2 regions of the Clostridium sp. X genome follow, and region 2 is predicted to be linked to the other one. Evidence: a T-box and tRNA genes for the amino acid it is inferred to sense, from the RefSeq annotation. Region 2 holds a T-box; the other holds one or more tRNA genes.
The links. The T-box of region 2 lies ahead of tyrS (tyrosine--tRNA ligase). A T-box ahead of a tRNA ligase gene usually reads a tRNA of that ligase, here a tRNA-Tyr.
Positions count from the first base shown of each region.

Region 1: it has a tRNA-Tyr gene. The T-box ahead of tyrS (tyrosine--tRNA ligase) is inferred to sense a tRNA for this amino acid. The anticodon was not compared.

Region 1 covers NZ_CM146912.1:381,872-398,030, reverse strand. Annotated here, with positions in the region: gene ACX0KU_RS01955 (MraY family glycosyltransferase) at 1-98, shown strand, start outside; gene wecB (non-hydrolyzing UDP-N-acetylglucosamine 2-epimerase) at 169-1,290, shown strand; gene ACX0KU_RS01945 (YwmB family TATA-box binding protein) at 1,441-2,136, shown strand; gene murA (UDP-N-acetylglucosamine 1-carboxyvinyltransferase) at 2,166-3,425, shown strand; gene spoIID (stage II sporulation protein D) at 3,649-4,674, shown strand; gene ACX0KU_RS01930 (peptidoglycan DD-metalloendopeptidase family protein) at 4,859-5,608, shown strand; gene spoIIID (sporulation transcriptional regulator SpoIIID) at 5,726-5,980, shown strand; gene mreB (rod shape-determining protein MreB) at 6,102-7,133, shown strand; gene yyaC (spore protease YyaC) at 7,215-7,766, opposite strand; tRNA gene ACX0KU_RS01910 (tRNA-Thr) at 8,006-8,081, shown strand; tRNA gene ACX0KU_RS01905 (tRNA-Tyr) at 8,087-8,171, shown strand; tRNA gene ACX0KU_RS01900 (tRNA-Val) at 8,185-8,260, shown strand; tRNA gene ACX0KU_RS01895 (tRNA-Tyr) at 8,287-8,371, shown strand; SAM riboswitch class I at 8,548-8,649, shown strand; gene metK (methionine adenosyltransferase) at 8,726-9,901, shown strand; gene recD2 (SF1B family DNA helicase RecD2) at 10,109-12,361, shown strand; gene ACX0KU_RS01880 (hypothetical protein) at 12,364-13,386, shown strand; gene ACX0KU_RS01875 (ComF family protein) at 13,359-14,042, shown strand; gene hpf (ribosome hibernation-promoting factor, HPF/YfiA family) at 14,318-14,845, shown strand; gene secA (preprotein translocase subunit SecA) at 15,026-16,159, shown strand, end outside.
Region 2 covers NZ_CM146912.1:1,688,848-1,705,006, reverse strand. Annotated here, with positions in the region: gene ACX0KU_RS08585 (hypothetical protein) at 1-776, opposite strand, end outside; gene tyrS (tyrosine--tRNA ligase) at 814-2,034, opposite strand; T-box leader at 2,092-2,318, opposite strand; gene ACX0KU_RS08575 (hypothetical protein) at 2,474-2,887, opposite strand; gene ACX0KU_RS08570 (AlbA family DNA-binding domain-containing protein) at 2,976-4,130, opposite strand; gene ACX0KU_RS08565 (sensor domain-containing diguanylate cyclase) at 4,194-5,294, opposite strand; gene ACX0KU_RS08560 (hypothetical protein) at 5,643-5,798, shown strand; gene ACX0KU_RS08555 (FAD-dependent oxidoreductase) at 5,862-6,962, shown strand; gene ACX0KU_RS08550 (peptide chain release factor 3) at 7,007-8,602, opposite strand; gene ACX0KU_RS08545 (Cof-type HAD-IIB family hydrolase) at 8,839-9,735, shown strand; gene ACX0KU_RS08540 (HD-GYP domain-containing protein) at 9,854-11,080, shown strand; gene ACX0KU_RS08535 (hypothetical protein) at 11,234-11,953, shown strand; gene trpS (tryptophan--tRNA ligase) at 12,020-13,021, opposite strand; gene ACX0KU_RS08525 (desulfoferrodoxin) at 13,220-13,594, opposite strand; gene ACX0KU_RS08520 (hypothetical protein) at 13,780-13,998, shown strand; gene ACX0KU_RS08515 (glycoside hydrolase family 94 protein) at 14,064-16,159, opposite strand, start outside.

The DNA of each region.
Region 1 (16,159 bases), 1.3 Mb from region 2:
GTACAAATAGATCATATTTCTTATTAACTACAGTTATATTAACAATTGGAGTAGTAGCGTGGAAAAGCGGATTTTTTAAGCATAAAGAAGATTCTTAGCAAACACTTTAGAGATAAGAGTGGTAAGAAGGACATTTATCATATATAGTAATCAATTAAGGGTGATATTATGAAAAGGATAAAAATTTTAAGTGTATTTGGAACAAGACCAGAAGCCATAAAGATGGCGCCCCTTGTAAAGGAACTAGAAAAAATATTAGATATAGAGTCTAAGGTGTGTGTAACAGCGCAACATAGGGAAATGTTAGATCAAGTTTTAGAAATTTTTGATATAATCCCAGATTATGATTTGAATATAATGAAAGAAAAACAAACCCTAAGCCTTATAACAACTAATGTACTAACTAGTTTAGAGGAAATATTTAAAATAGAAAAACCAGATATGGTATTAGTACATGGTGACACAACAACAACTTTTGCTGCATCTCTTTCAGCATTTTATAGTAAAGTTAAAATTGGTCATGTAGAAGCTGGTCTTAGAAGTTATGATAAGTATTCACCTTTTCCAGAAGAGATGAATAGAAGATTAACGGCAAATTTAGCAGATTTACATTTTGCACCTACAAATAAAAATAGAGACAATTTATTAAAAGAAGGAGTAAATGAAGAGAGTATATTAATAACAGGAAATACTGTTATTGATGCTATGAAGTATACTATTAGAGATAATTATTTGTTTAATAATAAGAACTTAAATAATATAGATTTTAATAAAAAAGTTATAATGGTTACAGCGCATAGGAGAGAGAATTGGGATCAGGGAATAGATAATATTTGTAGGGCATTGTTAGAACTTAAGAAAACAAATAAGGATATACAGATTGTATATCTTGTACATTTAAATCCCGTAGTTAAAAATATTGTTTACAGTTATCTAGAAGGAATAGATGGAATACATTTAGTAGCTCCTCTAGATATTAAAGATACTCATAATTTAATGAAAAAAAGCTATTTAATTTTAACGGATTCCGGAGGGATTCAGGAAGAAGCACCGCATCTAGGCAAGCCTGTATTAGTTTTAAGAGATATTACAGAGAGAATAGAAGCTATAGAAGCTGGTACTGTAAAACTTGTAGGAACCAATAACGATATAATAGTAAAAGAAGCAAGTATTTTATTAAATAATAAGGAAGAATATCAGAAGATGAGTAAAGCTAGTAATCCTTATGGTGATGGAAAGGCTTCAATTAGAATTGTTAATAATATTCTAAAGTTCTTTAAAACTGAATAGAAGTTAAATAAATAAACACAAATAACAAATTGTTATTTGTGTTTATTTATTTAAGCACACTTTTGTAACAAGATTTATATATTAATAGTATATTTGAAGTATATATCATATTCTTCTTGTCCATAATTTAAAAAGGAAGGCGGGGGAGATATGAATAATACTAAAAAAAATATAATTCTTTTTTGTATGATTATAGCTACTTTTTTAAACTACAGAACATCTTATGCATATAAAAATATAGATTTATTTGAAGGAATTCTTCAAGAAACTAAGGGTCAAGTAGTAGAATATGGAGTAAAAACCCATTTTAAATCTAATATAGATGGACAAGATTTAGTAGACAGCTTAATGAATAAAATAGAAAGTAATAAAGATATTAAAGCAGAATTATACAGTGACAAACATAATTATTATATAGATTTTAAAAGTATAAGTGTTAAAGGTAATATAGCAATAATTACTAAAGAAAATAGTAGTTTAGTAACTATAGAAATTATACAGAAAGGTCATGAAAATAATTTAGAAAGTTTAGAACAATATGTAGAAAGTATTGTTGGCTACTTATCAGATGATAATAAGATATACTATAAGTACTTAAAAGCACAGATATTCTATGAAAATTTAGTGGGAGTTAATAATAAAGTAACAGGGCTATTAGAAAGTATAGGTGCTTCAAATATAAATTCTATAGAGATAAATAATGGATTTAGCACTACTGCATATACTCGTAGATATAGTCCAAAGAGGAATAATGGGGAATTGATGGATTTAAATTTTGCACTTTGCAATTACTCATCAGGAAATTATATTATTATAGGAACTCCTGAAATAATTGCGAGTTATTAGCTAAGGATCAATAGAATGGAGAGGATAGCATGAAAAAGATATTAGTAAAAGGTGGAAAAAAATTAAGCGGAGAAGTTAATATTAGTGCAGCAAAAAATGCAGTTCTCCCTATAATTGCCGCTAGCATATTGAGTGGTGGAAAATGTACAATAGATAATGCTCCAATGCTTAAAGATGTTCTTGTAATTAGTGAAGTTTTAGAGACTATGAATGCTAGTGTAAATATAAATAAGAATGAAGAAAATATAACAATAGACACATCAAATTTAAGAGATGCAGAACCAGACAATGAATTAGTTAGAAAAATGAGAGCATCATTTTTGATTATGGGCCCTATGTTAGCGAGATTTAATAAATTTAAATTATCATATCCAGGAGGATGTAATATAGGAAGTAGACCTATTGATTTGCATTTAAAAGGACTTACAGCCTTAGGTGCGAAGCTTAGCTTTGGACATGGCTATGTAGAAGCTTATGCAAATAAATTAATTGGAAATAAAATCTATTTAGATTTCCCATCAGTAGGAGCTACTGAGAATATAATGATGGCAGCTGTCTTGGCAGAAGGAGAAACTATAATAGAGAATGCTGCTGGAGAACCAGAAATTCAAGATTTAGCTAATTTTTTAAATGCTATGGGTGCTCAAATTATAGGAGCAGGTACCAATACAATAATTATCAATGGTGTTAAGAATTTAAAAGGAATTAGATATACACCTATACCTGATAGGATTGAAGCTGGAACATTTATGACTGCAGCGGCTATAACACAAAGTAAAATAAAAATTAATAATATTAATGAGGAACATTTAAAACCAGTAATTGCTAAGCTACGAGAAGTAGGGGTAAGGATGGAGAAAATCGACAATAGTATAATTGTAGATGGAAATTATAATCTAAACCCTGTAGATATTAAGACTATGCCGTATCCAGGTTTTCCTACAGATATGCAGGCTCAAATGATGAGTTTATTATGTGTGGCTGAAGGAACTAGTATTATAACAGAAACTATATTTGAAAATAGATTTATGCACGCAAATGAATTAAAAAGAATGGGTGCAAACATAAAAATAGATGGAAGATCTGCAGTTATAGAAGGGATAAATCATTTAACTGGCTGTGATGTTAAAGCAACAGATTTAAGAGCGGGTGCAGCTTTAATAATAGCTGCTTTAGTAGCTGATGGTTGTACAAAAATAGGAGATATTTATCATATAGACAGAGGATATGTAAATATTGAAGAAAAGTTTGTGGGTTTAGGAGCAGATATTAACAGAGTAGAAGAATAAATGTTAATAACTGATAAATAAAAATGAAGTTGTGGTGACGCAGCTTCATTTTATTTATTTAGTCTGTAATATTTAAAATTATTATAAGATTTGTTTAAACAATAATTAAATATTAGTAATTAAATATTAGTAATTAAAGAAGTTATATTTTATTAGAAGTACTAATAGAAATATAATAAGAACTCTGTTTACTAAATTTATATATATAAAGGAGAAAAGTTATATGAAGAAAATTATAATAGGTGCAATAGCCTTTATGCTATTTGTTATTCTTCTTTCTATATTAATTACAGGAATAGAAAGTGGTAAAAAAATTAGTTTTGAAGATGATTCAAAAACAAAATCTGACGTTAAAAAGCTTAGTGATATATATAGTGATGAAGAATTAAGTATTGATGTATATATTTCTAAAGATAAAAAGATTGATAGTATGGACATTGAGGAATATGTTCTAGGAGTTGTTGCGGCAGAAATGCCTGCAGAATTTGAATTAGAAGCATTGAAAGCTCAAGCTGTAGCAGCAAGAACATATGGACTAGCTCATATGGAGGAATTCGGTGCTAAGAAAAGTCCAAAGGCTTTCGGAGGAGATGTAAATGATACTGTTGAGTTTCAAGCATTTATGTATAAGGAAGATAGATTAGAGCTTTGGCCTAAAAAAAATAGAGATAAATATTGGGACAAGCTACTTGAAGCTGTTGAAGAAACGAGAGGGGAAGTACTTGCGTATAATAATGAATTAGTGATGGCTCCATATTATTTTTCAACTAGTAGTGGGAAAACTGAAGATGCAGAAGAGGTTTTTAGTAAAGGACAACCATATTTAAAAAGTGTAGAGAGTAAGGGGGAAGAGAGGTCTCCAAAGTATATTACTGAGTTTAATTATAGTCATGAGCAATTGGCTAATGCATTAAATAAATCTAATACAAAGTTTAAGTTACAAGCTGAAAATTTAAATAAAGAAATAGTTATGTTAAATAGAAGTAAAGGTGGAAGTGTAACAAAAATTAGAGTTGGAAATGAGGAAATAACAGGTTCAAAGTTTAGAAGTATATTAGATTTAAGTTCATCCAATTTTGATATTCAATACAATAAAAAAGAGGTTATTATAACATGTAAGGGATATGGTCATGGAGTAGGAATGAGTCAATGGGGAGCAGATGCTATGGCAAAGAAAGGTAATAATTACAAGGAGATTTTAAAGCATTATTATAAAGGTATAGAGATAAGTAGACTAATTAAAAGTTAATACTAATAATAAATACTATACACATATGGTTAAAGAAGAGTAATGAGAAGGCACCCAAGCAAGGGTGTTTTTGCATTTATATGGAATTATGTGTCTAAAATTAATGGAAAATAAGGAAATGTTTTATATGTATTTATGTATTATTTACCTCATAAAGGACAAACTAGAAAAAGGAGGTGTTTTTATGGAAAACAAAAATAATAACAAAAAAACTTCAAACTTCTTAAGAAGGGAGGGCTTTTATGTAGTCTTATTTTTATGTTTATGTATTATCGCTACAGTTGCAGCAATGGCTACTAGAACTAGTAAAAAAGTAGAAGAGAGAGCACAGACTTCTCAGAATGCAAAGGTTAATTTAGATGAACCAAAGAGTGTTACAATTTCACAAAAAGATAAGGAAATTAACAATGCAATACAAGTTCAAGATAATACTAAAAATAAAAATACAGGAATAGAAATTCCAACAAAACAAGAAATTGCTGTATCAAAGACTACAGAACCAACATTTATAAAGCCAGTTGAGGGAACTATAGCAATGAAATACTCTCAAACACCTGTATGGTGGGAAACTTCACAAACATATAGACCTAATTTTGGTATAAATGTTAAAGCTAAAGCTGGCAGTGTGGTAAAAGCTACTGCTAATGGAGAAGTTAAACTAGTAGAACAAAATGGTTCATTTGGTAATTCTGTAACTATTTATCATCCAGAGAGTGGAAAGACAACTTTCTATGGAAACTTAGACAAAGATATTAAAGTTAAAAAAGGTGATAAAGTTACTCAAGGACAACAAATTGGAAAAGTGGGAAATAGCTCATTGAGAGGTATTTCAAAAGAGGAAGGACAGGACTTTCTTCACTTCCAAGTACTTAAAAATTCAAAAGATGAACCACAGTTTGCAAGTGAAAATCCAGAAAAATATGTGAAGTACTAACAGTTATTAATAGCCATTTTCCGATATTATCGGAAAATGGCCAAATAACAAGTATATAGTAATTTAAAATAACATAATTGCATATTTATAAATATATAAGGTTAAGGAGGTAGCACTTTGAAAGATTACATTGAAGAGCGGGTACTTGAAGTTGCTAGATATATAATAGAATCTAAAGCTACAATAAGAAAAACGGCAAAAGTTTTTGGAGTTAGTAAAAGTACTATACACAAAGATATGACAGAGAGGTTACCTAAAATTAATCCGCAAGTGGCTAAGGAAGCTAAGGATATTCTAGATATAAATAAATCAGAAAGACATATTAGGGGCGGAAAAGCAACTAAGATGAAATATAAAGTTATAGAAGGATAATACATTTCTATTTAATAAAAAAAGTGATTTTTTTGTAATACTATGGAATAAGTAGTAGTAAACATATATAATAGTTATATAATATAGTTTAATTTACAAAAGAGCAGGAGTTGAAATAGAAATGTTTTTTAGAATGAGCACAGATATGGGTATAGATTTGGGTACAGCTACAGTTTTAGTATATATAAAAGGAAAAGGCATAGTATTAAAAGAGCCTTCGGTTGTAGCTATTGATAAGAATACTAATAGAGTTTTAGCTGTAGGTGAAGAAGCTAGACAAATGATAGGAAGAACTCCAGGTAATATAGTGGCTATTCGTCCATTGAGGGATGGAGTAATATCGGATTATGATATAACAGAAAAAATGCTAAAGCATTTTATTAGAAAAGCTTGCGGAAAAAAGAGGGTTGGCGCTCCGAGAGTTGTTATATGTGTTCCTTGTGAAGCTACAGAAGTAGAAAAAAGAGCTGTTAAAGATGCCGCTGTTAATGCGGGGGCTAAAAAAGTATTTTTAATAGAAGAACCTTTAGCAGCAGCTATTGGAGCTGGACTGGATACAACTAAGGCTAGTGGAAATATGGTTATAGATATTGGAGGAGGAACTACTGATATTGCAGTTATTTCTCTAGGAGGAGCAGTTGTAAGAAGCTCCATTAAAGTTGCAGGGGACAGTTTTGACGAAGCTATAATGAGATACATAAGAAAAAAACATAAATTAATGATAGGTGAAAGAACATCAGAAGCATTAAAGGTGAATATAGGAACAGCATATAAAAGAGAAGAAGATATTAGTATGGAAATAAGAGGTAGAGATTTAATAACAGGACTACCTAAAAATATAAGTGTATCCTCAGAAGAAATGAGGGAAGCATTAAGCGAAGCAGTGAATGATATAGCAGAATGTACTCGATCTGTACTAGAGAAAACTCCCCCTGAATTAGCAGCAGATATAGCTGATAAAGGTATTGTGATGACTGGTGGAGGTGCTTTGTTGAATGGATTAGACAAGTTAATAGGAGAAGTAACTAAGGTTCCAGTATATGTTGCGCAGGACTCAGTTTCAACAGTTGCAATGGGAACAGGAGAAGTTCTAAATTATCTTGATAAGATTGATGCATCATATAAAGGCAAAGATATAAGTTTATTAGATTAATTATATTTAAATGCGTATATTATTATGCAAAAATAAGCTCTATAATTGGCTAAAACAATTACAGAGCTTATTTTTGTTTTGTTAAATAATACTATTATTAGTCTTACTATCTATACTATATAAGTAGTAAGAATGAAGTAAAGCATCAGTAATAACTTCTGCCATATTCATTATTAGACTAAGTCGTATATTTCTATTAGTGAATAATTCATTATTGTCACTAGAATCTACAATACCAATTATGGAAGCATCTCCAACGTCAGGAAGAACTTTTCCTACACCTTTTCCGGGATGGATAGGATAATCTCGCGCTTGTATCTCACCAATGTTATTAGTATCCCCCAGGCAAGCATCTATACCTATTATTGTAGAACCTGGATGTGCTTTTTTTATTTGTTGCAATTGCTTATCTATATTTAAAGCGTGTATAGGATCTTCAACTGTTCCATATACAGTTAGCGGATAATTTTTACTCTTAAGTAAGGTTCCGACTAGAGGACCAAGACAATCACCTATACATCTATCAGTACCGATGCAAACTACTACAGAATCTTTAGTTATATAATCCTTTATAAAATATGCGATATCGTAGTATGATAGATTATCTTTAAAGTTAGCTCTCACTTTATTCAAGAACGACACCTCCTTGATAATGTATATGAGAAAGTTAAATGTTATATGAAATAAAATTGAACTTAATTTATAATGTATAGTAATATAGAGAAAATAGCAGTAAATTGAATCTTAAAGCTTGTAGTTTTCTGTAATTAAAAAAAATAGATTTGAAATAAAAGATAATTCTAGGTATACTAATATTCGTTGGCGCGGTTGATGTCAATAAATGAAACAACTAAGTGCTAAAAATAATATATGCTGGCATAGCTCAATTGGTAGAGCAACTGACTTGTAATCAGTAGGTTTCGGGTTCAATTCCTGATGCCAGCACCAATTGTGGAGGAGTTCCCGAGTGGCCAAAGGGGGCAGACTGTAAATCTGTTACGTTTCGTTTCGATGGTTCGAATCCGTCCTCCTCCACCATCATATAATATATGGGCGCATAGCTCAGCTGGGAGAGCACCTGCCTTACAAGCAGGGGGTCACAGGTTCGATCCCTGTTGTGCCCACCATGTAATTTTAATAAGTTAATAATTATGGAGGAGTTCCCGAGTGGCCAAAGGGGGCAGACTGTAAATCTGTTACGTTTCGTTTCGATGGTTCGAATCCGTCCTCCTCCACCAAGAAAAAGATATCAAATTTTGATATCTTTTTTACTTTCATAAAAAAAATCGAGAACATAATCAATATTTAAATGACAAATCGACAAAATTAATAATAAATCAATGTAGATTCTTGACACTTACATGTTACATATGATAATATTATTTTGTTTTAAAATTGAATATAAGATAAGAAAAACTTATCAAGAGAGGTGGAGGGAGCGGCCCTGTGAAACCCAGCAACCGGTATGATTAATACTAAGGTGCTAATTCCTGCAGAGCAATCTGCAAGATAAGAAATTACATTATTCACGCAAATCGACCTCCTTAATAAATTAAGAGGTTTATTTTTTTTGTTAGAAAGGGGATCTTAAAATGAAAAGATTATTTACGTCAGAATCAGTAACAGAAGGACATCCAGATAAAATATGTGACCAAGTTTCAGATGCTATTCTAGATGCTATTTTAGAAAAAGATCCATATGGAAGAGTAGCTTGTGAGACGGCAGTTACTACTGGTATGGTTATGGTTATGGGAGAGATATCAACAAACTGCTATGTTGATATTCCAAAGTTAGTTAGAGGAGTTATAAGCGATATCGGTTATACAAGAGCTAAATATGGATTTGATGCTGAAACTTGCTCTGTATTAACATCTATTGATGAACAATCAGCAGATATAGCTATGGGAGTAGATGAAGCATTAGAGTCAAGACGTGGAGAAAAAGATGAAGTTGAGGCAGTAGGAGCAGGAGATCAAGGTTTAATGTTCGGATTTGCATCAAATGAAACAGAAGAATATATGCCTCTTCCAATAAGTATGGCTCATAAACTTGCTAGAAGATTATCAGAAGTTAGAAAGAATGGAACATTATCGTATTTAAGACCAGATGGAAAGACACAGGTTACGGTAGAATATGAAGACGACAAACCTACTAGAATAGATGCTGTGGTAATTTCTACACAACATGATCCAGAAATTACTCAAGAGCAAATACATAGTGATCTTATGGAACATGTAATAAAGGTAGTAATATCTAATGAGTGGTTAGATGAAAAAACTAACTATTACATTAATCCTACGGGAAGATTTGTTATTGGTGGACCGAATGGAGACACGGGTCTTACGGGAAGAAAGATTATAGTTGACACTTATGGTGGATACGGCAGACATGGTGGTGGAGCTTTCTCAGGAAAGGATCCAACAAAGGTTGATAGATCAGCAGCATATGCAGCAAGATGGGTTGCTAAAAATTTAGTAGCAGCAGGAATTGCAGAAAAACTAGAGATAGGTTTAGCTTATGCAATAGGAGTTGCTCATCCTGTATCTCTATTAGTTAATACCTTTGGAACAGGTAAAATAGAGGATAATAAGATAGTAGAAATAGTAAATAATGTATTTGATTTAAGACCAGGTGCAATTATAAGAGACTTAGGTTTGAGAAAGCCTTTATATAGACAAACGGCAGCTTATGGTCATTTCGGTAGAGTAGATTTAAATGTTCCATGGGAAAATTTAGATAAAGTAGAAGAGATAAAAAAACATATATAATTAAACATAAAGGCTAATGTTGATTTTAAGACATTAGCCTTTAATTTAGTTATAAAGTTAAATATGTATATATTGTGACTTATCGTGTAAGCAAATGGCAAAACTATTATATAATATAATTAGTTGAGAAGTTATGGTTATATGTCTTATAATTAATTTAACAAACTAAAATTTACATAGTGCTAATGATATTATGGGAGCGATCTTATGCATGAGATAGATGGAACTGTAGAAGCAATTGTATTTAAAAATGAAGACAACGGATATGTGGTAGCACATATAAAAGATAAAAAAAAGAAAATTGTTATCACTGGATGTATACCTTACATATCAGAAGGTCAAAATTTAAAGTTACAAGGGGAATGGTTTAACCATCCTCAATTTGGTGAACAATTTAAAGTTACTTCTTGTGAAGAAATAATTCCTAACTCTTTGGAAGGAATAGAGAAGTATCTATCTTCAGGAATAATATCAGGTATAGGTCCTGTTACTGCGAAAAAAATTGTAGAACAATTTGGAGAAAGTACTTTAGATATACTTGATGAGAATATTGAACGACTAAAAGAGATAGAGGGAATTGGGGATAAAAAAGTAGAAACTATATCTAAGTCTTATGCTAAGCAAAGAGAGATAAGAAGTATAATGGTCTTTCTACAGACTTATGGAGTTACAGTTAAACAGTGCATAAAGATTCATAAAAGGTATGGATCAAGTTCTATAAATGAAGTTAAAGAAAATCCTTATAAACTAACTGATGATATAGCAGGGATTGGATTTAAAACAGCAGATAAAATAGCACGAAGTTTAGGGGTAGAAAATAATTCTCCTTTTAGAATACAGTCAGGCATAAAATATATAGTTAATCAGTTTTGTTCTATGGGAAACACATATATGCCTTTAGACAAAGTTTTAAAAGAATCTCAAGAAATATTAGGTGTATCTAAAGAAGATATTGAAAATAATTTGCAAGATACTGTATTGAGTGGAAAATTAAAAATAGAACTTATTGATAATGAGGAATGTGTCTTTACTATGCCTTATTATTATTGTGAATTGTCTGTAACGAGTAAGATATTAACTTTAACTACTAGCAATTATGAAAAAATTAAAATAGATATAGAGAAAGAAATTGAAATATTTGAGAGTAACAATAATATTAAATTTGCTCCTATTCAATTTGAAGCAATTAAAGGAGCATTTGAAAATGGAATTGAAATAATAACCGGTGGACCTGGAACAGGGAAAACTACTATAATTAAGTGTATAACTGAAATATTTGAGAATGCAGCTATGACGGTTTTTATGGCAGCGCCTACTGGTAGAGCTGCAAAAAGAATGAGTGAAGCTACAGGAAAAGAAGCAAAAACAATTCATAGACTTTTAGAACTTGGATTTAGTGATGACGATGATATGGAGTTTTTTAAGGGGGAAGAATCGCCACTACAATGTGACGTTATTATTATAGATGAAGCTTCAATGATAGATATATTATTAATGAATAACTTACTGAAAGCAATACCTATGTCTACAAGGCTTATAATAGTTGGTGATTCCGATCAGCTACCCTCTGTAGGTCCAGGAAATGTGCTAAGAGATTTAATAGAAAGTAAGTGCGTAAAGGTCGTAAGACTGAGGGATATATTTAGGCAGGCAGAAGAAAGCATGATTGTAGTAAATGCACATAAGATTAATAGTGGGGAAATGCCTATTTTAAATAAGAAAAATAAAGATTTTTATTTTATTGGAGAAGAGGAATCGGATAAAATACTAGATACTTTAGTAGAATTAATTTATGAAAGATTGCCGAAGTTTAATAAAGAGTGGAATAGAGTTAAAGATATGCAAATATTATCTCCAATGAGAAAAGGCGTTCTAGGCGTAGAAAGTTTAAATAAAAGACTTCAACAAATATTAAATCCTAAGGATAAGGAAAAGAGTGAAAGAGAATTCAAAAACACGGTATTTCGTGTTGGAGATAAGGTTATGCAGACAAAGAATAACTACAACTTAAAATGGACTCGTGTTAGTGGAGAAGGAGAAAGTGAAGGTTTAGGTGTTTTTAATGGAGATATAGGATATATATATGAAGTAGAAGATGATAAGGTAAGTGTAGTATTTGATGAAGAAAGAAAAATAGTATATGATAATATGTATTTAGATGAACTTGAGCTTGCGTATGCAATGACGGTGCATAAAAGTCAGGGGAGTGAGTTTCCAGTAGTAATAATGCCTATGTTTATAGGACCACCTCTTCTTATGAATAAAAATTTATTTTATACTGGTATAACTAGGGCAAAGAAGATGGTAGTGTTAGTTGGAGCTTCCAAAGCCATTAAATTTATGGTTGATAATAATAGAAGTTATGAAAGATATTCCGCACTTAAATGGAGAATATTGAATATACTGGAAGGTGACATTATGAAGCCGGTTGAAAGTTTATCACAAGGGGATGAGTTGTGAATATGAATATAGACAGTATTAAGTTCGCTGATAGAAAAGGAAAAATACTTAAACAAATAGTAGACTGGAGCCTAGGAAAAGAGAAGTTTCTAAATATAGTCTCTCCACCATATAACGTATCACATACATTTATTGAAATCATATTAAGGTTTACTAGTGTAGGTAAAAGAGTTTTATATATAACGAATGAAGATGTTGGGGAAGCGGATATAATTAATGAAATAAAGAAGAGAAGTAGCTTTAGAAAATATATGTACTTTAAAGAAAATAGTACTTGTGGAAATGCTCTATTAATTATAGCTAGGCATGAAATGCTAAATAAATTTAATGAGCAATTCGATTTAGTAATTTACAATGATATAAAGAATTTTTCGCTTTATAGAAAAGAAGAAATTGCTCAGGCTTCTATGATGAAAAGTAAATCTAATGGGAAGATAATATCATATTCTATAGAAAAAATTTTTGATAATAGTAGAGAAATATTATTACCAGTTAGGGAAAATAATTATCCTATAATAGAACCTAAGTTTATATCAACAAGGATAGATATAAACAAAGATATTCCATATGTAATATATGAATACTTAGAATGGTCAATAAACTCTAATAATAGGGTTATTGTTTATGTACCAGATGAAGAAAAAGTAGTTAATGTATATAAATATTTATCAAAATATTGTAGTAAATTTAGTGAAAACACTATTTATTTTATAAAAGATAATAATAATAAAAATATTTTGTATAAATTTATGAATATAAAAAGTGGAATAGTTATTACAAACCACTTTAATGATATATATTTTGATTTAAATAATATAAATGTAATGGTATTTTTTGCAGATGATAAATATTTTGATTATAAAAAATTAGTATATCTTTGTGGAAAGGTAGGAAGAAATGAAAGAACTCTCAGAGGTGAGGTTATATTCTTAGGTAATTATGAAACGGAAGATATAGATAAGTCTAAAAATATAACAAGATATTTCAATAAGGAAGCATGGGAAATGAATTTATTAAGACTATAAAATATTATATAGGATGTTTACTAGAGATTATATACAGTTTGGATGAAGAGTGTCTAATATGTAAGGATTATGTTAAGAATAAAAATTCTGTATTATGCCATTCTTGTATGACTAAAATAAAGAAATGCAATAGTTCTTATAATATAGTAGTAAATGATAGTAATGTATTTTGCTATAGTGGAGTATACTATTCAGGGATAGTTAAAGAATTGATAAGTAGATTAAAATACAAAAGTGATTTTAAAGCAGGAGAGGTATTAAGTGAATATATGATTCAGTCTATTGATATTAGTAAGAAAAATATTGATTTAATTACTTATGTTCCTTCAACTCGAAAAGTTTTAAGAAGACGAGGATATAATCAAAGTGAATTTTTAGCTAAAATAATAGGAAATAAGATAAATATTAAGGTGGATGGAATATTAGAAAAGGTAAGAGATACTAAGGATCAAATAGGTTTGAGTGGGGAAGATAGATGGAATAACTTAAAAAATTCCTATAAAGTCAAACAATCTAAGTGTATAAGCGGTAAAACAATATTATTAATAGATGATGTTATAACTACTGGGGCTACTGGATTTTTTTGTACTGAAGATATGCTAAAGAGTGGATGCAAGGAAGTGTATATACTTACTGCAGCAAGGAGTAAATTGTAATGCATGTTAATAAATACCCCTAACTTCTATTATATCATAAGTACTTGAAAATAGCTCTACTAAGATACCATATTAATACAGAAAGATAATGAGAGAAAAGAGTTATAAGAGGGGTAAATTGATATAATATTCTGTAAATTAAATCTTTCATAGTTGTGATAAACAAAAATAAGTAATAGAATATAATAAAGATACAAAAAATAAAGCAAAATAAACATAACTAATAAACAAATATCTATTATTAATAATAGATATACTTGAAAGGGGCTGGCTTTATGAACATAAAAGTAAATGGAAAAAGTTTATCTGTAACAGAGGGATTAAGAGAAGCGGTAGAAAAAAAATTATTTAAACTAGAAAAATATTTCAGTCCTAATATAGATGCCAATGCAACACTAAGTGTTCAAAAGAATAGACAGATAGTAGAAGTAACAATACCTTTTAATGGAGTTATATTAAGAGCAGAAGAAGGTACTGATGACATGTACTCTTCTATAGATATAGTAGTAGATAAACTAGAAAGGCAAATAAGAAAGCAAAAAACTAAATTAGAAAAAAGAAAGTATGGAGATGCATTGAAGTTTCAACATATTCCAGACTATAAATTTGATGATAATGGGGAATTTAAAATAGTAAAGAATAAAAAGGTTCCAGTAAAACCAATGAGTGATGAAGAAGCTATTCTTCAAATGGAACTTTTAGAGCATAAGTTCTTTGTATACACTAATGCAGAAACTAGTGATATTAATGTGGTATACAAAAGAAATGATGGTCAATATGGTTTAATAGAACCAGAATTTTAAAAAAGAATGGGACGATTACCTATAGGGTAATCGTTTTTTTTTGCTGTTTTCTGGAAATTAGAAATTATTTAAAGGCTTATTTTATTGAACCCTATATAATTAGATGTTATAATCTATAAGTATAGTATTTCAAGGATTTAACAAAACATATTAAAAACTAGTTAGTGAGGATGAAGATAAATGGGATTATTTGATAAAATATTTGGTACATATAGTCAGAGAGAATTAAAAAAGATTATTTCTTTAATTGAAAAAATTGAATCTTACGATGAAAAATTTAAAAGCTTAACTGATGATGAATTAAAAAACAAAACTATAGAATTTAAAGAAATGCTTAAGACTGGAAAAACTCTTGAAGATATACTTCCGGAGGCTTTTGCTGTTGGAAGAGAGGCTTCGTGGAGAGTTCTTGGAATGAAGCACTTTAGAGAGCAACTCATGGGAGGTATAGTTCTTCACCAAGGTAGAATTGCTGAAATGAAAACCGGTGAAGGTAAAACATTAGTTGCGACACTTCCTGCGTATTTGAATGCTTTAAGTGGAAAAGGAGTTCATATAGTTACTGTAAATGACTATCTTGCAAAAAGAGATAAAGAGCAAATGGGGGAATTATATGAATTTTTAGGATTAACTACAGGAGTTATTGTTCATGATCTTAACAATGACGAAAGAAGAGAGTCTTATAATGCAGATATTACCTATGGAACTAACAATGAATATGGATTTGACTATTTAAGAGATAACATGGTTGTGTATAAAGAAGAAAGAGTTCAAAGAAAACTTAACTATTGTATAGTGGATGAGGTTGACTCTATATTAATAGATGAAGCTAGAACACCACTTATAATTTCAGGTGAAGGAGAAAAATCCACAGATTTTTATAAAGTAGCAGATTATTTTGCAAAGTCTTTAAAGCAAGAGGACTATACAGTAGATGAAAAAACTAATTCAGTTATTTTGACAGAAATGGGTATAGAAAGAGCTGAAAAGTTCTTCCATATAGAAAACTATGCTGATGCAGAAAACATGCAAGTTCAGCATCATGTAGTTCAGGCTCTAAAGGCTAATTACACTATGAAACGTGACAAAGACTACATGATTAAAGATGATGAGGTTATAATAGTTGATGAATTTACTGGCAGACTTATGGAAGGTAGAAGATATAGCGAAGGTCTTCATCAAGCTATAGAAGCTAAAGAAGGAGTTAAAATTCAAAAAGAATCAAAGACTCTTGCAACTATAACATTCCAAAATTACTTTAGAATGTATAGCAAACTTTCAGGAATGACGGGAACAGCTCAAACAGAAGAAAGT
Region 2 (16,159 bases):
AAATTATTCATAGTTACATCTTTTATTTCTATTTCAATTTCCTTTGGACTAATACTTCCTTTATCTGCTTTAGATAATTCACTCTCTAATTCTTTAATATCCTTATATAAAGACATAGATTCCTTATTTAATTTGTTAAAACTTTTAATATTTTCTTCAGTAAATTTTATATCATTTTCAATTAAGGTCATTAATTCATCTAAATCAAGATTTTTAAATTCATGAAAAAATCCTTTAAGTGAATTTGATATATTTTGTCCTTTTTCACTATTAATATCTATACCTTTATTACTTAAATACTTCATTATGAAACTATCTTCTTCTCTAACATCTTGAAGAATTTTCATCTGAAAGTCTATTAAAGATTTTGTCTTTGAAATATTTTCTTTTGTTAAAGCCATTTTATATTTTACCATTTTTTCAATAATGCTATAATCTTCTTGCTTTATATTTATTCCTTGTTCTTCTAGAATATCTCCTATTACGTTCTCTTGAGTTTCTTCTCCAGAGTCACTAAGAACTTTTACAATGAGCTTTCCATTTTCATAACCTTCTATCTGAAACTTTATCAATTCTTTAGGTGTGAAATCTATTGAGTCTTTAAGTTGTGCTGAAAATTGCCATCCATCTAGAAGCTTAAGGACAGCTTCATTAGTCAGCTTATCTACACTAGCAATTCTAGCAGTAACTTGCTCTCCTACTGTAAAAGATAGTTTCTTATGCATCTTTTTCGAATCTATATTATAAGCATTATTAATCTGCAAAATTCCACCCATTTATTTCACACCCCCTAGAATTTTTACAAAGAAAATATTATTGCATAACTATTTTGTAGTAATTCTTTTTACCTTTTTTAACAAGGGCACTTCCATCTTTAAGATCTTCCTCTTTTAAAATAAAGTTTGGATCTTCTACTTTATTATCGTTAATTTGAAGTCCTCCTTGATCAATAAGTCTTCTTCCTTCCTTTTTAGACGGAATTACTTTTCCTTTTAAAAGTATATCTAATAAAGCTGTTCCTATCTCTTCATTAGTAATTTCAATTGAAGGAACATTACTCATATCTACCCCACCACCAAATAAAGCTTCTGCTGCAGTTTGAGCCTTAATTGCTTCTTCTTCTCCATGTACAAGTTTAGTAACTTCAAAAGCTAAAATTTTCTTAGCTTCATTGATAGCTGCATCCTCTAATGCCGCAAGTCTTCTAACTTCATCCATAGGAATAAAAGTAAGTAATGATAAGCATTTTTCTACATCTGCATCATTTACATTTCTCCAATATTGGTAGAAATCATATGGTGATGTCTTAGAAGGATCAAGCCATAATGCTCCATTTTCTGTTTTACCCATCTTTTTCCCTTCACTATTAGTTAGTAAAGTACAAGTCATAGCAAAAGCAGATTTTCTTTCTTTTCTTCTTATAAGATCCATTCCTGCTATCATATTAGACCATTGGTCATCTCCACCAAGCTGCATAACACAATTGTATCTCTTGTTTAGCTCTAAGAAATCATATCCTTGCATTATCATATAATTAAATTCTAGGAAAGATAACCCTTTTTCCATTCTTTGCTTAAAACATTCTGCTGTAAGCATTTTGTTTACTGAAAATTGGACTCCTATGTCTCTTATAAACTCCACATAGTTTAACTTTAAAAGCCAATCTGCATTATCTACAAGTATAGCCTTGTCATCAGTAAAATCTATAAATTTAGAGAGTTGCTTCTTTATACTATCAACATTCGCTCCTATTTCCTCTTCAGTAAGCATTTTTCTCATATCTGTTTTTCCGCTTGGATCACCAATCATGGCTGTTCCACCACCAACTAAGGCTATAGGTTTATGTCCTGCCTTTTGCATATGTGACATAAACATCATAGCAATAAAATGTCCTACATGAAGACTATCTGCAGTTGGATCAAAGCCTATGTAAAAAGTTACTTTTTCTTTTCCTAGTAAATCCCTTATCTCATCTTCATGAGTTGTTTGTTTTATGTATCCTCGTTCCATTAATACATTAAATACATTTTCCATATCCAATTCCTCCATTTTTTTGATTTATAAAATAAAAAATCCCTCTATATAAAAATATAAAGGGACGAATTATCTCCGTGGTACCACCCAAGTTAATATGCATGCATATTCTCTCAAATCCCTTATAACGTAGGGATGATACGTAACAATCTACTAAGCAATATTTCATTGCTTTTCAATCTAAGATTCAGGAATGTATTTCACTATGCTCCTCAACTAGTTCTCACCAACCACTAGCTCTCTAAATGATTTATATAGTTACTTCTTTCCATCATTATCTTTACCTTTTAGTTATTTACATAATATTATATAAATATTCCATCTTAAATGCAAGATATAAATTTTGCAACACTTAATTGATAAGAGTTTGATTACTAAACTTCTTACTAATTAATAAAACTGCATACTATTATAAAGCATGCAGTTTAACACTAAAAAATTAACTATGCAACATATTTTTTATACCCTCTGGTATGATATCCTTTTCAACGTCAATATTTAAATAGAATTCTATATTTTGTCTTTGTGATAGTTCTTCAATTTTAGAAAGTGCTTCCGTGACATCGTCAACAGAATTTTCTGTGATATTAAATAACCCATCTATATATACAGTTATAATATCATAGTTTTGTGATAAAATCCCACATAAAAATCCATATAAATCATTATAATCATTCAGTTCATACTCTTCAGCTGATATAAATCTGATTCTTCTGTCTAATTTCAACATGGGTTTATTATCATCATTTATATATACTATACTTCCTTCTGATGAACTAACCTCTTCATTTGCAGATTTAATAAGTGCTTTAGTTTTTCCAGAACCTTTCCTATCACAAAAAACACGTAGCATGTTAATCCCCCTTTTTTAATATAACTTGCTATAATTATATAGTATTCTTTTAGGGGAACTAATATTACATACTTATTATTTAAAAGTACTACTTTATAGAACTAATTCCAGGATAAATGACCTTAAATATATTATCCTTTATTGAATTTATAAATATAATTTTCCCATAATTTTTAAAAGCTTTCTTCATCTTTGTAAAACCTCTACCTGAATGTGTCACACTTTTACTTTCATCTAAAACTACTAACTTCTCATATATCCACATATTTCTTCTTATATAATTATGAGATGAAGTGTTATGATTTGAGTTATCTTTTAAAAGTATTCCTGGACTTATTACATTTACACTATTATATCCTAAAATAACCTCTATCTCTTTATTTATAATAGTATAGTCTCTATATATTAAAGCATTTTTTATTCCTTCATAAACTGCAGCAACCGGATAGTTTTTAGGGAGTATTTCTTCAAGAATCTCTTTACTCCTATAAAGCATACTTAACAAGTCACCTTGAATAATAATTAACTCATTGTAATTCTCATTTACATTATTAACTATCCTAATCATATTACTAGGAATATACAAATAATTAATTTTTGAGAACACAAGTAAACCACCTAAAGTTCCGTAATACTCTTTAGATTCATCGTCAAGATATATCATTCCCGTATTTTCCATAAAAGCAATTCTATTTTCATCATTAACTTCAATACCATGCTTTTTAAAATAAGTATCTATTAATGCTGTATCAAAATTATATATTCTACTTTTTATTATTGGTGTCAACTCTATATTTAAATTTGTACTCTCTTGAAAAATAGTAATTAACTCTTGTTTTCTCATAGTATCAGTAGTAGAGCCACGTCTTATATAAAAGGCCCCATTTTCTCTAAGTTGATAGGGCTTCTGATTGCTCTGGAATATAGTTATAACAGCTACGTAGACTTCTTCATAATCTACAATTTCTAAACTAATGGGTATAGGCGGTTCGCATCTTGAACTTATTATTTGCTGAACCTGCTCTTCATTTAAAGAGTCCTTTTCAATTCCAACAACTTTTTTTGTCTTATCTTCTACTCCAATTATGAGATATCCTCTTCCACCCCTAGAGTTTGCTATAGCACAAATATCTTTAGCCAGTTCTTTTTTTCCTGTCTCTACATTTAAGTCTAATTGTAATTTAAAATCCAACTTAACACCTTCTGAACTTTTAAGTAGACTTTTAAGTTTTTTTTTGTTCATAGCTTAAACCACAACCTTAAAATTAATAAATATAGAGACGATGAAATTATATTCATCGTCTTCTTAATTGTTAATAACCTTATTTTTCCCTGTTCCTTTTGCTATATACAATCTTGAATCAGCTACACTTAGAACTTCATTTAAAGTATTCCCATCAATTGGATAATAACTTATTCCAAAGCTTGCTGTAATACTTCCTTTTACCTCTCCGAAAAATATAATGTTCTCACTCAATTTCGTCCTAATATTTTCAATCTTGTAATACACTTCATCTAAACTTTCAAACTTACTTATACAAATTACAATCTCTTCTCCACCATATCTTCCAATAATATCTTCTTTATCTATATTATTTTCCATTAGCTTTACTGTTTGTTTTAAAACCTCGTCTCCAAATTGATGTCCGTATAAATCATTTGATTGTTTAAAATTATCCATATCTATCATTACTAAAGCAAATTGCTTTTCTGGTTCCTTATCTAATTTATTTTCAATAATATCATAAAATTGTTTTCTATTATATATACCTAAAAGAGGATCTCTAATTGAATTTTCTCTAATTTGATTATATAATGCATTATTTTCTAGTGCTATAGCTATTTGATTAGCTATAGTAGAAATAAATTTTATATGATCATGAGCAAAAAAGTTATTTAATGCATGTTCAACTATTATATATCCTATAAACTTTTCTCTAAGATATATTGGCACCCCTATTAAAGAATGAATATTACTCTTAAAAGTTTCCACATCAAATAATGGTTCTCGTGAATTTAAAATAAACGGTTTACCATCTAAAAGTTCTTTATATGAATCCTTATGTGAAATACAACATTGATAATTATAGTTTTGAAGATTACATGCCTTCATAACTAATTCATTATCTTCCATAATATATATGGTAGAATAAGTTGCACCTAATATACCTATTATCATGTCATTTATCATGGGAATTAAATTTTTATCACTAAGGTATGAATTTATATACTTACTTATTTCAACTATATTAGTTATAGAATCTAGTTTCTTTTCTAACTTTATATTTTTTTCAGTTAACATCTGTATAGTACTTTCAGCAAAATTTTGATATGTTTCAAATTCATCCTTAATTCTTACATATTTCTCATAATAGCTTTTTTGGACATTATTATTATAGTTATCCATAAGGTATCACTTTCTCCTAGAACTTAATTTAAATCTATTTTCTTACATAATAAATATATCATATTATCCCTTTAAATGAAAGTAATACAAATTCTTCCTTATATAAATATATCTAACTTTATATGAATTATTACACATTTTATAATTTAATCTTCTATACTAAGAATTTTAATTATCATTCTTTTACTTTATATTATATATAAGTTTACCCTGTTAATATTACTTTATTATAATTAAGAATAATTTTAAAAATGTATTTCTACAAAGTTTTTTAAATTATTTATAATCTTTTCAGATTTGTAAATACTATTAAGGAATTAATTATTAACATATGATGGAGGCTACATAATGAACTTTTTAAGATGGTTAGGTACACTTGTACTTGTGGGTTGGTTAAGTGCCTTAATTTTTAGAGTGGATAATAATCATATAAATTTCTTAATTGTTATTGCCGCACTAATATTTTTCATCGACCTACTTTATAACAAAGAAAAAACTATGTAAAGTTTTGAACTCATAGGGAGCCTCTCTATGAGTTTAATTTACTCTAGGGAGGGTAGAAATTTCATGAAAAATAATTCAAACTACTATTGGAATTCCATAACTACAGGATATAAAAACTATCCATCCTTATCAAATAACGAAAAATGTGATGTAGTTGTAATAGGCGGTGGACTATCTGGTTGTTTAACAGCGTATTACCTTTCAGCCTATAATATAAGCACAGTGTTGCTTGAAAAAAATCTTATAGCTCAAGGCAATGTTTCTGCTGGTATAGGTATTTTAGAAGCTTCTCCTGATCTTGAATTTGATAAACTTTCAAGATTTACAGGTAAAAAGAATGCTCTCCTTATCCATAAACTTTGTGAAAAAGCCGTAGATGATATTGAGTACATTTTAGATAGCATCAACTTCTCACATATCTTTGATAAAAAAGAAACCTTATACTCTATAAATAGTGGATTTGATAAAAGTAATATAATAAAAAGTATTCATAAACATGCTTATTCTAAATACTCTGCTGTAATAGACCCTTTTAAGTTCTGTCATGGCCTTTTAAAAAATGCTCAGAAAAAGCAGGCAAAAATATATGAGAATACGTCTGCTACTAACTATGATTCTTACTCCAATACTTTGAGGGTTAAAACAAATACGTCTCATTATATAGAATGTAAGAAAATAATTTTTACCAATGATTTATCCATAAATAATATATTACCTATTAAAGATCTTATACAAATAAAGAATATAAACACTATAGTAACTAATCCGTTAGATACACCTTTAAGTATACTTAATAAAAATTTTATTTTAAATTATAATAAAGATTATACTTATATTAGATCTACATACGATAAAAGGATTATGATTGCAAGTTTTAATAGTGACAAAAATCTTTATACTAACGAAAGACTATTAGACTTATTTAAAGACACCTGTGAATATTCAAATACTTTATCAGCTGAATATTCCTTTTCTACATCCTATGGCGAGAGCATAGATGCACTTCCTTACATTGGAAATCATCCAAAATTTGAAAACTGCTATTTCAATCTAGCCCTTGGGAGAAATCCTATTTGTTATAGCCTTATGGGAGCACAAATTATAAAAGATCTAATCTTATATGATACAAATCCTTATACTAAGTTATTTTCTTTTAATAGGTAAAAAAACAGTTTAGGAAGGCTTTAGCTTCCTAAACTGTTTTTTTATTATGCATCACTCTTACCAATATCAGATAATACTAATCCTTTATTGTGATCAAGAGCCCAACTTATTGCCCATTCGCTTGCAAATATTAATAAGTCTTTATCTTTTAAGTCCTTAACTACTTTTGTATCACTAGTGATATTTAAATCTTCTGGTTTTATATCTGACTTTTCAATCCATCTAACATTTTTAAATGGTAATCTTTCAATTCTTATATCTACATTATATTCATTTTTTAATCTGTATTCTAAAACTTCAAATTGAAGTACGCCTACTACACCAACAATTATCTCTTCTATTCCTATATGAAGTTCTTTAAATACCTGTATAGCACCTTCTTGAGCAATTTGAGTTATTCCTTTTATAAATTGTTTTCTCTTCATAGTATCAACTGTTCTAACTCTTGCAAAATGTTCTGGTGCAAAAGTAGGAATACCTTCAAATTTAAATTTATTAGATGCTGGACACAGAGTATCCCCTATACCAAATATGCCTGGATCAAATACACCTATAATATCTCCTGCATAAGCCTCTTCAATTATCTCTCTCTCTTCAGCTAAAAATTGTTGAGGTTGAGAAAGCTTAATTTTCTTTCCTTGTTGTACATGATAAACTTCCATACCTTTAGTATACTTACCTGAACAAATTCTCATAAATGCAATTCTATCTCTATGTGCCTTATTCATATTTGCTTGTATCTTAAATATAAAGGCTGAAAAATCCTCGCTAAATACTTCTATCTTACCAATATCTGATTTTCTGGCTAATGGTGGTGGTGTTAACTTTAAGAATTTCTCTAGAAAAGGTTCAACTCCAAAGTTAGTTAAAGCACTTCCAAAAAATACTGGAGTTAATTCCCCTACTTTTATTTTTTCTATGTCAAATTCTTCTCCTGCTTCATCTAAAAGTTCTAGATCCTCAAGAAGTTTTTCATGAAGTTGCTCTCCTATTAATTCTATAATCTCTTTATCTTCTAAATTTCCTTCAAATACATTTACAGCACTTTGTCCGTGGTTTCCTCCACGAAACACTAAAACGTGCTTCTTTTCTCTATCATAAACTCCCTTAAAATCAGATCCAGTACCTATAGGCCAGTTCATAGGATATGATTTTATTCCCAGTTCTTTTTCTATGTCCTCTAATAGGTCAAATGGGTCTCTAGTTTCTCTATCCATCTTATTTATAAAAGTAAATATAGGAATCTCTCTCAAACTACATACGTGGAATAACTTTCTTGTTTGAGCTTCTACACCCTTTGCTCCATCTATTACCATAACAGCACTATCTGCTGCCATAAGAGTTCTATATGTATCTTCACTAAAGTCTTGATGTCCTGGAGTATCTAATATATTTATACAGTGATTATCATAATTAAATTGTAGTACTGAAGATGTAACTGAAATTCCTCTTTGTTTTTCAATTTCCATCCAGTCTGATACAGCATGTTTTGAAGCTCTTCTTGCTTTAACAGAACCTGCCTCTCTTATAGCTCCTCCATATAGTAAAAGTTTTTCTGTAAGTGTTGTTTTACCTGCATCTGGATGAGATATTATAGCAAAAGTTCTTCTTTTTTCTATTTCTCGTATAAAGTCTACCACTTATTTCTCCTCTTTCTTATATAATTTAAAATTTATTGTTATATTTATAGAAAGTTATCATATTTTCTGTCAACTATTAATTTTACCACAACTTAAATAGTTATTAAAGTCATATTAAAAGAAAATTGTATTTCATTTTTATAAATACTATTCTAACTTAAAATGTTATAATATATAAAATAAACATATTATACTATAATTAATAAACTTTATATTTATATTACAGGAGGTATTATATGTATAAGCTTATAGCTATTGATATAGACGGAACTCTAACTAGAAAAAATAAAACTATCTCTACTTCTACCATAAGAGCCATAGAAGAGGCTGTTAAAAAAGGAGTTAAAGTTATATTATCAACTGGTAGACCTATCCAAGGACTAGAAAAATATGCAAAGGAATTAAATTTAAATTCTAATGATGATTATGGAATAGCCTGTAGCGGTGCTTTTATTCAGTGCTTAGGAACAAAAGAAATAATATTTGAAAGTCCATTATCTTACGATGATTTACAATTTCTTTATAGTTTAGCTAATGAGCTAAAAATAACCTTAAATATATTACTACAAAAACAAAATCTAATCCTAACACCTACTTTAAATTTAACTACTCAATTTGAAATTCTATTATCTGGTTTAAATATGAAAATTACCGACTTCAATTCTTTAGATAAAAATATAATTATAAATAGAGCAGTTTATATAAACGAGAATGCAAAATTTACAGAAAATCTTATCAATATAATAAAAAAACATAACTATAATATTACTATTCCTGAGATTTTAAATGGAAATGATGCTTTAGTTCTTGATAAAGAGAATATTCCAAAAACACTTTTCGATAGATTTACAGTATTAAGACCTTCCTCAAATACTTTAGAGATACTATCTAAGGGAGTTAGCAAAGGCACTGGAGTAAAACTTTTAGCAGATAAGTTCGGGATTAAACAAGAAGAAGTTATATGCATTGGAGACTCTGGAAACGACATAGATATGATAAACTATGCAGGTCTTGGCGTCGCTATGGGAAATGCAAGTTCTCATGTTAAAGACGTTGCTGATTATGTAACACTTTGTAATGAAGAAGACGGGGTCGCTCATGTAATTAATAAATTCGTACTAAAGTCGCTTTAATTTTTGTTAATATTCTTTATATTTTCATTTATTTATATTTGGATTTTATGTATAATTATCCAGTAAGAATATTAATTTATTGTTTTTTGTCATTTATATGAGTTTGGTGGGGATATTATTGAAAAAAATACAATTTAATGTAATTATATTTGTTCTAGTAACTTCTTTCTTATTATTTCAAGGAATATTTATTTATAACCAATATAAGTCGTCTGTTCATAATGTTGGAAATGTAGCTATAGCTATATCAAAGTCAATTGAGCAATTTGTAAATATAGATGAATATAAAAATATAATTACATCCAAGGATAAAAGTTCGTATTTTTATGGAATGCAAAAATTTTTCTCGGAACTTCAAAGAAATACAGGTGCAAAATATATTTATATCGAAAGACGTTTAAGTGATACTGAAATCGAGTATATATTCGATTCTGAAAAAGATAGTCTTGGAGAAAAGGATGAAAATACAACTCCTATTGAATACAATACTAAATATATGCCGAGTTTTTTTAAAGGTGCAAGTTATTATAATAAATGGGGTAGTCTTATATCAGGCTATACACCACTTCTTAACGAACATGGTGTTGTAATAGGTCTTGTAGGCGTTGATTTTACTTTAGACTATTCTCTATCTTACTTCTATAATGATTTAACTAGATTAATATTATATATTTCAATAGTATTACTATACTTTATAGCATTCCTTTTCTTAATTTTACACAAAAGAAAATTGGAACAAAACAATATCAAAAAAGCTTATAATAGCATAGTTAACTCTTTATTTAAAAGTCTTGAGAAAAAAAGCGGATATACATGGGAACATTCGAAAAAAGTATCTGAGTATTCTGTAGCTTTAGCAAAAGAACTAGGAATTGATAAAAATAACTTAAAGGCTCTGGAATGGGCCGCAATGCTTCATGATGTAGGTAAAATAGGAGTTCCTGAAACTATATTAAATAAGGCTTCAAGGCTATCCCCTGAAGAATATAACATAATAAAGCTACATCCAGTATATAGTAAAGATATTCTTTCTGAAATATTTCAAGATGAAAATACAATCTTTAACGTAAAAGAATTTAATATCATTACTGATATTGCAAATTTTCATCATGAAAGATGGGATGGTAAAGGGTATCCTGATGGTCTAAAAGGTGATAACATTCCACTAATGTCAAGAATTGTTAGTGTAACTGATTCTTGGGAAGCTATGACAGCCCATAGACCTTATAAAAGTCCCATGAGGAAAGAGCAGGCTCTACAAGAAATTCGACTAAACTCCGGAACACAATTTGATCCAAAGGTCGTTGATGCATTTTTAAAATGTATAGATAAAAACCTAATATAAATTTCTTAAATCTCATTAAAAAACATAGATGCAACAATAATAAGAAGAGCATACTCTCCGTATACTCTTCTTATTTATATACTTACAAACTATGGTAAAATTCATATTATTCTTTTTAAATAAATTTACATAAAGATGCTATATCTTTTCTCTTTGAATCGTATTATAGTTGAAATGATGCAACCTCATATCTATATCACTAGAAAAGTACTTAAATTAGATTTAAGAAAGGATTTTGATACAGTAGATAGACAATTTTCAATAATCGGTCTAAATTCTATTAATTCAACTGCATGCTATATAAGTGTCGTCTATTTAGACGGTTATGCTTATAGTCCCTCAGAGTGGTTGAATTATTCTCGCTCTGAATTTATTAATCCTAACTATGATAAACTTAAAGGAGAAAAACTTGGCAAAGTGACTTTAGATTTAAAAGGTAAAATCTATACAGGAATACCTCCTAGTTTTTCAAGCGCCCTTGATGAGGGAACTGAAATTTATACAGTTAAAAATCTAAAAAAGGAAAGGGCTATTCTGGTTATAGATGATGATTATGCAAAAGTATCTTCTGTTGAACTTCGTAGCGAAGAGGATAGTTCTGTTATAGGTGTGTCCGAAAATAAACAATTGCTTGAACTTATTAATAGTGAACTATCTAAGCTACCTTTATTACAATCCTCAGAGCTAGGTAAAGATCCTTATTCTATTGGGAAGCGTATTGCGATAAACCTAGTATTTTCAAATGGGGTAGCTCTTCATATGCAGGTTATACCTGAAGCGAATAGTGCTTATATATTTGGAGGATTTATTCATCTTTCTAAAGAGTTTTGCTCAGCAGTTCAGGAGATTCCTATCCAAGTGGATAAACATTAAGCAATTAAAAAGGAACCACTATAAAATAGGCAGTGATTCCTCAAATTTTTATATAACAAAAATGTTTTACTTAGACACTGGTATAAACCCAATCTTTTTCTGCATTTTTCTAAGAGTCTTAGTTGCTACATAGTTAGCCTTTTCTGAACCTTTTCTATATATGCTCTCTAAATACTCTTTATTTGTAGTTAATTCTTTTACTTTATTTTGAACAGGTTCAAGCTCCTCAACTATAGCCTCTGCTACATCCTTTTTAAATTGAGCATATCCTTGACCTTCATAATCTTTCTCGATTTCTTCTATACTTTTCCCCTTAATTACACTTAAAATTGTCATTAAATTCTTAACACCTGGTTGTTCATCACTATACTTAACAATTCCAAGGCTATCTGTCACAGCTCTTGATATTTTTTTTCTTATTACATCTGGCGGATCCATAATAAATATATATGAATTAGGGTTGTCTGAAGACTTAGACATTTTCTTAGTAGGTTCTTGTAAATCCATAATCCTAGCCCCTTCTTTTGCTATATAAGGATCTGGAATTTTAAAAGTTGGACTATAAGCATTATTGAATCTTTCCGCAATATCACGGCTTAGTTCTAAATGCTGCTTTTGATCACTTCCTACTGGAACTAAATCTGTTTGATATAATAAAATATCGCCGGCCATTAAAACTGGATAATTAAATAACCCAGCTATAATATTATTTCCATACTTCTGTGACTTATCTTTAAACTGAGTCATTCTACTAAGCTCACCCATATAAGTGTTACAGTTTAAAAGCCATGCAGCCTCAGCATGAGCTGGTACATGAGATTGAATAAAAATAGTATTTTTATCTGGGTCAATACCTGACGCAATATATATTGCAAGAACTTCTAATGTTCTTCTTCTTAAATCCTTTGGTTCTTGTCTTACTGTTATGGCATGCATATCAACTATGCAATAATAGCAATCATAATCATCCTGGAGTTTAACCCAATTTTTTAATGCTCCTAAATAATTTCCTAGTGTCAATTCTCCTGAAGGCTGTATTCCACTAAAAATAACCTTCTTTTGTTCCATCTGCTCCACTATATATACCTCCACATTCTTTAGTAATTCACTTTACTTATAGATAACTTTTACTATATACCATTATAAAGTAAAATATCCTATATAACAATTATCTTGTTATATAGGATATTTTATACTTTACTTATGTGTTATATTCAGCAGTATTTATATATGAAAATTTATCTCATAAAATACTGATGAGTATTTTTACCTTTTCCAAAGTCCATGAAGATTACAGTATTCTCTTGCATATAAAAGTTCTTCTTCAACCATAAATACTGCTTCTGGCTTTTGACCTGGTTTTAAGTACTCTCTATATACTTTATTTTCTGTATGGATTTCTATCCACTCAATATAATGCTCTTCTGCCATAGGATGCTCTACTTCTCCTACTATAACCTTAACTCCACCATCTATTTTTTCAATAACAGGTACATGCTTTTCATTTGATGCATCTACTGAATTTTCAGCTTTTAAGGTCATAGGTTTACCACAACAAACTAATACACCACCTGAGTTATGAACAACCTCAACTATATTTCCACAAATTCCACATTTATAAACTTCTCTTAATTTTGTCATATTAAATCCCCCTTTAAGTAATAACTTTTATTCTTTAATAATTATATTCTACAAATACATTAATTCTCCTTCTAATCTAAAAAATTTTCTAATTAAATAATATGTTCAAAAATCATAATTTATTTTAATTTTAGTGAAATACTAATTTTTGAAAGCAATATTTTATTAGAAGGGAGATAATAACCATGATTGAACGTAAGCTATATAAACTAGACCAAGAAGAATATCCTGATACAGAGTCTAAAGAAATAAATTCTTTTTCTAAAGTAGATTATGTAGATATCCATAATAATGTTACTAATTCTGCATCATCTAAAAACACTACTTGGAAGGAACCTAAATATACTTACAATCAAGAGGATGATGTTATATGGGATGAAGATTATTGGGATGACTATTTTTAGACTGTAAATTAAAGCATTACATAATAATTTAAAAATTTTTATAGAATGAAAAAACTAGTAGAGATTTAATTTATCTCTACTAGTTTTTTATTAACACTACTATATTCCAAAACTATATTTACCTGATGAATTCCTTCGTCTAAAATTGGAATAAGTCTATTTTCTATAGGGTTTCCGTCTAATGTTATTTCTGATTTTTGTCCTCTTGAAACCTTTATTTTATATTTACATTTATCTTTTGTATATTCCATGTCAAAACCATTCCAATTATCAGGAATTACAGGATCTATTGTAAATCCTTCTTTTCCATTAAATCTAAGTCCAAGTATTCCTTCAATAGCAACTCTGTACATCCAGCCTGATGCTCCAGTATACCAACTCCAACCTCCTCTACCTATGTGTGGTTCTCTTCCATATACATCAGCTGCCATTACATAAGGCTCTACCTTGTATCTTTCACATTCATAAAAAGTCTTAGTATGATTTATAGGATTTAGCATGTTATAAGTTTCCCATGCCTTATTTCCTTCACCAAGCTCTGCCATAGCTAACACTACCCAAGTTGATGCATGAGTATACTGTCCTCCATTTTCTCTTACTCCTGGAACATATCCCTTAATATATCCTGGTTCTAACTTGCTATCTGCAAAAGGCGGAGTTAATAAAAATACCATTCCTGTATCTTCTTTTATTAAATACTTCTCAAGAGCTTTCATAGCCTCTCTAGTCTTCTCTTTCTCTCCTGCCTTAGATATAACTGCCCAAGACTGTGAAAGAGAGTCTATTTGACATTCATCATTTTCTGCAGAACCTAGCGGAGTTCCATCATCAAAGTAAGCTCTTCTAAACCAATTTCCATCCCAAGCATTTTTGTTTAAATTTTCTTTTATAAACTCCTTCATCTCTTCATATCTTTGCACTCTATACTCATCATTTTGTGCTTTACATATATCTTTAAAATTATCTAATATACTATATAAAAACCATCCAAGCCATACACTTTCTCCTTTTCCCTTATTTCCAATCTCACTCATTCCATCATTCCAGTCTCCTGAACCCATTAATGGTATATTGTGTGATCCAAATTTCAAGGATTTTTCTATAGCTTTTACACAGTGCTCATATATAGTTCCTGTTTTATCAGATTTTCTAGATATAGTGTATCTTTCATCTTCTCCTTCTTCTAGCGGTTTATCTTCTAGATATCCAGCTTGCTCATTTAATATACTATAGTCTCCTGTTCTCTTCACATAGTCTACAGTAACATAAGGAAGCCATAGTAAATCATCTGAAAATCTTGTTCTTATACCGCTATCAATTACAGGATGCCACCAATGTTGTACATCTCCCTCTACAAACTGTCTTGTAGCACTATATAAAATGTGCTCTCTTGTCATATTAGGATCTACATACGCCACAGCCATTACATCTTGTAACTGGTCTCTAAATCCAAAAGCTCCTCCTGATTGATAGAATCCACTTCTAGCCCATACTCTACATACAATAGTTTGATATAACAGCCAACCATTAAGCATTATATCCATACTTTTGTCAGGAGTTTTTACTTTGATAGTTCCAAGAAGGTTATTCCAATATGCTTTTACATTTTCTAGTTCTTCCTCAGCTTTATTAACATCTACATACTTATTTATAATTTTTTCTATATTTTCAATTCCTGCATCTTCACCAAAAATAACTATTAGTGTCTTTTCCTCACCACTTCTTAAACTTATTTTAGCGTTCTCAGCAAGACATGGATCCATTCCAGCTCCTACATCATTAGATAATCCTACTCGCTTCAATGCATCTGGATTTTCTATGCTTTTTCCCCTACCTATAAATTCTGTTCTATTTCCGGTGAAACTTTCTTCATTTCCACCTACAATCTTTAGGTATGCGTATTGATCGCTAAAATTACTACTGTATGAATTCTGAGCATAAATATATTTTTTTTCTTCGTTTAAATAAGTAGCTATGTTAGTAGCTGTTTGTTGAGGAACCACACCTAAAACTAAATGAGCATAATAAGTTAACGATATTTTCCTATCGAGATTACTATTATTTTTTAATTTTACTTTTAATAACTTCACTTTTTCTTCAATAGGCACAAACATAGAAACTTCACCAATTATGCCGTATGCTTCATGCTTAAAGTTAGAAT